2 regions of the Actinoplanes sp. NPDC004185 genome follow, and region 1 is predicted to be linked to the other one. Evidence: riboswitches for the same ligand, from Rfam matches in the RefSeq annotation. Region 1 holds a riboswitch; the other holds the start of a gene.
What was found. Region 1 has a riboswitch for ZMP and ZTP ahead of ACWEOZ_RS41895 (bifunctional 5,10-methylenetetrahydrofolate dehydrogenase/5,10-methenyltetrahydrofolate cyclohydrolase). Riboswitches for the same ligand answer to the same signal wherever they lie in the genome.

Region 1 (3,662 bases):
GTTGCTGGCGGTCGCCGAGCTCGTCGTGGACCAGCCGCGGCGCTGGTCCGCGCTGACGATGCCGCTGGCCGCCGCAGTCGTGGTGGCCGCCTGGATCCTGTTCGTCGCCACGGATGTCGTCGGTTACCTCGAGGAGCCGGTCGACCAGGTCGCGCGTACCGTGTCGCAGCTCTTCTCCGGGGAGAGCGACCCGGCTTCGGCGAGCGCGCCCGTCTCCGTCGGTCAGCTCGTGGTGCAGGGCGCCGGCCTGCTCGGGCTGCTGGTGCTCTATCTCGCGGTCACCCGCGACATGGTGCACCGCCGGGACCGGGACTGGTGGCGCTGGGCCGCGGTGGTCGGCGGGATGGTGTTCTTCGCCGGCAACGGGGTGCGGTTCCTGGGGCAGAACGGGCCGGAGATCGCCGGGCGGCTGTCCACGTTCACCTACATCCCGATCTCCATCCTGGCCGCGATCGGGCTGGTCCGGGGCGTGCAGCTGATCCCGGCCAAGGACGAGTTCGGGCATCGGTGGCGGGCCGCCGCGCCGGCCATCGACGTGGTCATGCCGGGCGGCTGGAACCTGTACAGCCGGGTCGCGGCCGGCTCGGCGATGATCACGCTGCTGATGATCGGGGCGCGGGCCGGTGGCTGGCCGCCGATCGCCTCCATCCTGCCGGGGCCGTACCTGGCCGGCGGGTACGAGCGGTCGGTCGACGCGTACGGGGTGGCGTCGGCCGACTGGCAGCGCACCACGCTGGGCCCGGGCAACCGGGTCGGCGGCGACGCGACGTCGGTCTCGCTCGCCTCCACGTACGGGCGCCAGGACCCGGTCCGCGAGGTGGGCTCCCTGTACTACGCCGACGTGTGGGGGCTGGAGCAGGACGACCTGGTGCAGCGCGTCCACGTGCAGTACCTGGTCGTGGACCGGCGGCTGAGCACCCAGTTGCCGGAGAGCGGCGCGTACTTCGAGAGCGACCCGAGGTCCGGGCAGATCACCTCGCCGCTGACCGTCGGGCAGCTCGGCAAGTTCGACACGCTGGCCGGGATGGACCGGCTCTACGACAACGGCACTGTCCGCATCTACCGGACGGGGGTCCAGTGAGCGCTCTGCTCTCCCGGGTCGTGGCCGCGCTGGCCGTCGCCGCCGGCGCCGCCGTCCTGGTCGCGCCGCAGGCCCTGGCCATCGCCGGTGGGCTGCTGCTCGGGTTCGTGCTGCCCGGGATGGCCCTGCTGGGCGTGCTGTTCCGGCGCCGGGCGCTGACCGCGGTCGAGCGCACGGTGCTCACCCCCGCGCTGAGCATGGGCGTGCTGATCGTCGCCGGCCTGGCCATCCACGTCGTGGGCCTGCGCATCGACCGGCTCGCCTGGACCGTGGCCACCGTCGGGGTGACGCTGGCTGGGGTGGTCGCCGCCCGGCTGCTGCCGCCGCGCCGGGTGCGCGCGGCGGACGGCGCGGAGCCGCAACCCCGGCCGGTGGGCGAGAAGCTGGTGCGGATCGGCGTCGGCGAGAACACCGTACGGCTTCCCCTGAACGGCGTGGCGGAGGCGAACACCGTGGCCGAGGCGAACACCGTGGTGATGTCGATCGTGCCCGCCGTGCCGGAGGAGGACGAGCAGCGCGCCGCCGCCGCCGAGGAGAAGGCCCGGCGCCGGCGTCTGCTGCGCCAGTTCCTGCCGCTGGTGGCAGTCGCGGCCGTGCTGGCCGGAGCGAGCTGGCTGTCGTTCACCACGTCGCGGGCCACGCACGACACCGTCGTGACCGCACTGTCGGCGACACCGTCGGGCCCGGTCAACGCGGCCGGGAACCGTACGGTGCGGGTGTCGGCGACCGGGCTGGTCGCCTCGGACGGGCCGTACACGCTCAGCGTGACCGGCCCGTCGGGGACCGCGACGGTCAAGCGCACGGTCACGGTCACCGGCGACGGGACCTGGAGCGAAGCGCTGAGCCTGCCGGGCGCGCAGCGGATGCGGGTGAGCCTCTACCGGTACGGGGACACCACCGCCTACCGCACCCTCTATCTCAGCGCCGTAGACTGACGCGGACACGCGACTGGCGGCATCGAGGATGGGGACCACCATCGGGGAGCTCGCCGTGGGGGCCGTCCGCCTGGGTGCCCACGCCGGAGTGGAAGCTGTATGTCCGTAGAGCATGAAGCAAGGCTGCTGCCCGGCAAGCCGGTGGCCGACGAGGTCCTGGCCGACGTCGCGCAGCGCGTGACGAAGCTGCGCGAGGCCGGCGTCCAGCCGTCGCTGGCGACCGTGCTGGTCGGCGACGACGACGCCAGCGCCGGATACATCCGGATCAAGCAGCGCCAGGCCGCCGAGCTGGGTTTCGTCTCGCCGCACGTGCACCTGGGCGCGGACGCGACGCAGGACGACCTGCTGCGGGCGATCGACCAGCTCAACGCCGACCCGGCCGTGCACGCCCTGCTGATCCAGTACCCGCCGCCCCCGCACATCGACTACGACGCGGCGCTGCTGACCGTCGACCCGGACAAGGATGTCGACGGCATGCACCCGCTCAACCTGGGCCGGCTGTCGGTCGGCCTGCCCGGGCCCCGGCCGTGCACCCCGGCCGGCATCGAGGCGCTGCTGGCGTACCACGACGTGCCGGTGGCCGGCCGCGAGGTGGTCATCCTCGGCCGGGGCGCGACCATCGGGCGCCCGCTGGCCATGATGCTGGCGCAGAAGCGGCCGACCGCGAACGCCGCCGTGACGGTCGTGCACACCGGCGTGCCGGACTGGCAGCGCTACACCCGGCGGGCCGAGATCCTGGTCGCCGCAGCCGGCGTGCCCGGCATCATCCAGCCCGAGCACGTGCGGCCGGGCGCGACGGTCATCGGCGCCGGCGTGCGCTACGAGGGCCGCCGGCTGCTGCCGGACGTGGCCGAGGAGGTCGCGCAGGTCGCCGGGGCGGTCACCCCGCGGGTCGGCGGCGTGGGCCCGACCACCGTGGCGATGCTGTTCCGCAACGCGATCGAGGCGGCGGAGAAGGCTAGCCGCTGAAGCGGGCGCTCGCCGCCATCGCCCGGTACGCCGCCAGCGACTCGGCGTCGGTGTCGATGCGCCACTTCTCCTCGTACCCGGGGTGGGTGTCGGTGTCGAACCAGGTCACCGCGCCCACCGCCGGGTGCGCCTCCACCCAGCGCGCGAAGAGCGTGATCCAGTCGGCCTTGGTCCGGCCGCCCCGGTCCACCGAGCCCACCTCGGTGATCATGATGGGTTTGCGGGCGGCGTACGCCCGGTAGATGCCGGCGAACAGCTTGTCCGGGGTCTCGCGGTGCAGGTTGTAGCCGGAGACCCCGACCCAGTCGACGTACTCGTCGCCGGGGTAGAGCGCCGCGAAGGTGTTCCACTCCGCGGCCGGGTCGGAGTTCCAGTTCGGGCTCCACACCCACGACACGTTGGTGGCCTTCTCCTCGGCGAAGATGCGGTGCAGGCGCTGCCACGCGGTCACGTACGCCTGGCCGTCCTTGCCGTTGCGGGCGGCGCTCCACTTGTACCAGTCGCCGTTCATCTCCCAGCCCCAGCGCAGCAGCACCGGCCGGTCCTGGCGCTTGAGCCGGCGGGCGGCGCGCGCGATGAGCGCGTCGCTCGCCCCCGAGGTGATGTCGGGGAGCGGGCAGCCGCGCCACGACACCATCGGGGTCGCCTTGGCCGGCAGGCCCTCGATCGCCTGCGGC
Region 2 (3,662 bases), on a different contig from region 1:
ACGTCGTCTGGAACAGCCTGTTCAACCTCACCAGCCAGCAGCGTCAGGTGGACACGTTCCGCAACGTGGCGCGGGTGCTGGAGCCCGGCGGGGCGTTCGTGCTCGAGTGCTACGTGCCCGACCCCGCCGCCTACGACCGGCAGTTCAGCACCGACGACGTACGGGAGGACTCGGTCGGCTTCACCCTCACCGTGCACGACCGGATCGCCCAGCGGATCCAGATGCAGCACGTGACGGTGGACGGCAAGGGCGTCCGGCTCCTGCCCACCGCCCACCGCTACTGCTGGCCGGCCGAGCTCGACCTGATGGCCCAGCTCGCCGGCTTGCACCTGCGGGAACGGTGGGCGGACTGGGACCGTACGCCGTTCCGCGCCACCAGCGGCAGCCACATCTCGGTCTACGCCAGGCCCTGACCGAGCGTGCTCGCGGCGGCCTGCCGCAGATCGATGTCGCCGATCAGCCGGCGGGCGGTCTCCTCGTCCAGCTCACGCCGCATCATGGCCTCGCTGACCGCCAGCCGCTGCTGGTCGTAGCCGTCGCCGGCCGCCGTCGCGATCTCCACGCCCCGGGCCAGCATCGCCCGGGCCTGCTCCTCCTCGCCGCTGACGTCCAGCCGCAGCCACCGGACCAGCAGGCGGATCGTGGTGCCCTGCAGCAGCAGGGTGCCCAGGGTGACGAACAGCGCGATGGCCTGAATGGCGTCCCGGCCGGGGACGCTCTCCGGGACCGCGGCCGCCGCGGCCAGGGTGAGGATGCCGCGCATGCCGGTCCAGCCCACCACCACGCTCTCCCGTACGCCGGGAGCCGCCAGGCGGGTGCGGTCGCGGTCCTCGCGGCGGCCACGGGACCGGCGCTGCGCGATCCGGGCGGCCCGGCCGGGGTCCCGGGCGAGCCGGGCCCGGGCGAGGCGGTCGCCCATCCGCCACCGCCCGAACAGCAGGAACACGCCGACGAGCCGCAGCAGGACGGCGGCGATCAACAGCACGCCGGCCGCGATGAGTGTGCGGCTCAGGCCCGGCTCCGGCTCGGCGGCCAGGTCGTCCAGCACGAACCTCAGCTGCAACCCGATGTATGCGAAGACGAACGTCTCCAGCAGGAAGTCGACGACCGGCCAGAAGGCGTCCTCCTGCAACCGGGTCCGGTAGGCGCCCGGATACTGGTGCCGCGGGTCCAGGGACGTGTTCGCGCTGATCAGGAAGGCCGCGGAGACCACCGCGATGATGCCGGAGGCCTCGACCTGCTCGGCCAGCAGGAACGCGGTGAACGGCACCAGCAGCACCAGCGTGGTCTCCAGGGTCGGATTGCCCAGCCGCTTGCGCAGCAGCAAGGTGGCCGCCGTCAGCAGACCGCCGATGGCCGCGCCGAGGGCCGCGTTGCGCAGCAGCTCCAGGGTGCCGGCGCCCCAGCTGGTGTGCTCCCCGGCGACCGCGGCCACCGCGATGCTGAACAGGGTGAGTGCGGTGGCGTCGTTGACCAGGCTCTCCCCGGTCAGGATCGAGGTGACCCGGCGGGGCAGGCCCAGCTCCTTGCCGTGCGACACGGTCGTGATGGTGTCCGGCGGGGCCAGCACCGTACCGAGCACGAAGGCGGCGGCCAGCCCGATCGACGGCAGCAGCCACGAGGTCACCACCCCGAGGGCGCCCGCGGTCAGCACCACCAGCAGCACCCCGAGGTCGATGATGCTCCGCAGGTTCTGCCCGAACCCCGTGGCCGAGGCGTTGCGGGTGGCCGAGTAGAGCAGCGGGGGCACCACGATCGCCAGGATCAGCTCGCTGTCCAGCTCCAGCCGCGGCACCCCGGGCACGAAACTGATCCCGGCGGCCAGCGCGACGATGACCAGCCCGGGCTGCACGCCGCGCCGGTGGGCCAGGGCGGACACCGCGATGCCGGCTCCGGCGATGAGCAGGATCTGTACGCCGTTCATGATCGCCAGGCTAGTGGCCGGGCCCGCCGGTGTGACGTACTCCCTGGATGAGCGATCGCGTGGCCGGGGCCGCGCCGGTATGCTGGTCGGCGGGCCGTGACTGGCGCGTTCGGATGGGCCAACCATCGGGGAGCGGCCCCGTGCCGGACGACCGTTCTCCGGAGACGACCTGCCGTGCGCCTGGGCCTCTTCACCTGTGATAGGGAGGTCCGATGTCTGCACTGAACGCCGAATCGACCGCGTTCCGCTCCGCCCTGGAAGCGGTCCGCGCCGTCGAGCCCCGCATCGCCGACGCGATCGCCAAGGAGCTCACCGACCAGCGTGAGTCCCTCAAGCTCATCGCCTCCGAGAACTACGCGTCCCCGGCCGTGCTGCTCGCGATGGGCAACTGGCTCTCCGACAAGTACGCCGAGGGCACGATCGGCCGCCGCTTCTACGCCGGCTGCCAGAACGTCGACACCGTCGAGTCCGTCGCCGTCGAGCACGCCAAGGCCCTGTTCAACGCGCCGTACGCGTACGTCCAGCCGCACTCCGGCATCGACGCCAACCTGGTCGCGTACTGGGCGATCCTGGCCGACCGGGTCGAGGCGCCGGCGCTGGCCAAGGTGCAGAAGCGCAACGTCAACGACATGACCGACGCCGAGTGGGCCGAGCTGCGCGCCGCGTTCGGCAACCAGCGGATGCTCGGCATGAGCCTGGACGCCGGCGGCCACCTCACCCACGGCTTCCGGCCCAACATCTCCGGCAAGATGTTCGACCAGCGCAGCTACGGCGTCGACGCGGCCACCGGCCAGATCGACTACGCGGCGCTGCGTGAGTCGGCCAAGGAGTTCAAGCCGCTGGTCATCGTGGGCGGCTACTCGGCGTACCCGCGCAAGGTGAACTTCCGCATCATGCGGGAGATCGCCGACGAGGTCGGCGCGACCTTCATGGTCGACATGGCCCACTTCGCGGGCCTGGTCGCGGGCAAGGTCTTCACCGGCGACTTCGACCCGATCGCGAACGCGCACATCGTCACCACCACGACCCACAAGAGCCTGCGCGGCCCGCGCGGCGGCGCGGTCTTCTGCCAGCCCGAGCTCTCCGACCAGGTCGACCGGGGCTGCCCGATGGTCCTCGGCGGCCCGCTCGCGCACGTCATGGCGGCCAAGGCGATCGCCTTCGCGGAGGCCCGCCGGCCCGAGTTCGCCGACTACGCCCAGCGCATCGTCGACAACTCGCAGGCCCTGGCAGCCGGCCTGACCAGCCGCGGCGCCACGGTCGTCAGCGGCGGCACCGACAACCACCTGGTCCTCATCGACGTCGACAAGTACGGCCTGACCGGCCGCCAGGCCGAGCAGGCGCTGCTCGACTCGGGCATCGTCACCAACCGCAACGCGATCCCGCAGGACCCGAACGGCGCCTGGTACACGTCCGGCATCCGGATCGGCACCCCGGCGCTGACCACCCGGGGCCTGGGCACGGCGGAGATGGACCAGATCGCCGAGCTCATGCACACGGTGCTGAGCAGCACCAAGGCCGGCGCCTCGAAGGCGAAGTTCGACCTGGACGCGGCGGTCTCCGACCGGGTCGCCAAGCAGGCGACCGAGCTGCTCGCCGACTTCCCCCTCTACCCGACGGTGGACATCTCGGCCTGAGCAATGCCCCAGGCCGTGCTGTGAGATTCGGGGACCCGCTCATGAGCGGGTCCCCGAACTGTTCATCGACCGAGGTTGTTGTCGTCGCAGGTGGTGGAGAC

Region 2: another riboswitch for ZMP and ZTP. It lies ahead of ACWEOZ_RS16165 (glycine hydroxymethyltransferase); the one in region 1 lies ahead of ACWEOZ_RS41895 (bifunctional 5,10-methylenetetrahydrofolate dehydrogenase/5,10-methenyltetrahydrofolate cyclohydrolase).

What each region holds. Positions count from the first base shown of each region.
Region 1 covers NZ_JBSGFR010000078.1:22,632-26,293, forward strand. The annotation lists gene ACWEOZ_RS41885 (hypothetical protein) at 1-1,081, shown strand, start outside; gene ACWEOZ_RS41890 (hypothetical protein) at 1,078-2,016, shown strand; ZMP/ZTP riboswitch at 2,016-2,099, shown strand; gene ACWEOZ_RS41895 (bifunctional 5,10-methylenetetrahydrofolate dehydrogenase/5,10-methenyltetrahydrofolate cyclohydrolase) at 2,116-2,985, shown strand; partial or broken gene ACWEOZ_RS41900 (glycoside hydrolase family 26 protein) at 2,975-3,662, opposite strand, start outside.
Region 2 covers NZ_JBSGFR010000013.1:178,206-181,867, reverse strand. The annotation lists gene ACWEOZ_RS16175 (class I SAM-dependent methyltransferase) at 1-413, shown strand, start outside; gene ACWEOZ_RS16170 (cation:proton antiporter) at 398-1,924, opposite strand; ZMP/ZTP riboswitch at 2,011-2,117, shown strand; gene ACWEOZ_RS16165 (glycine hydroxymethyltransferase) at 2,137-3,561, shown strand.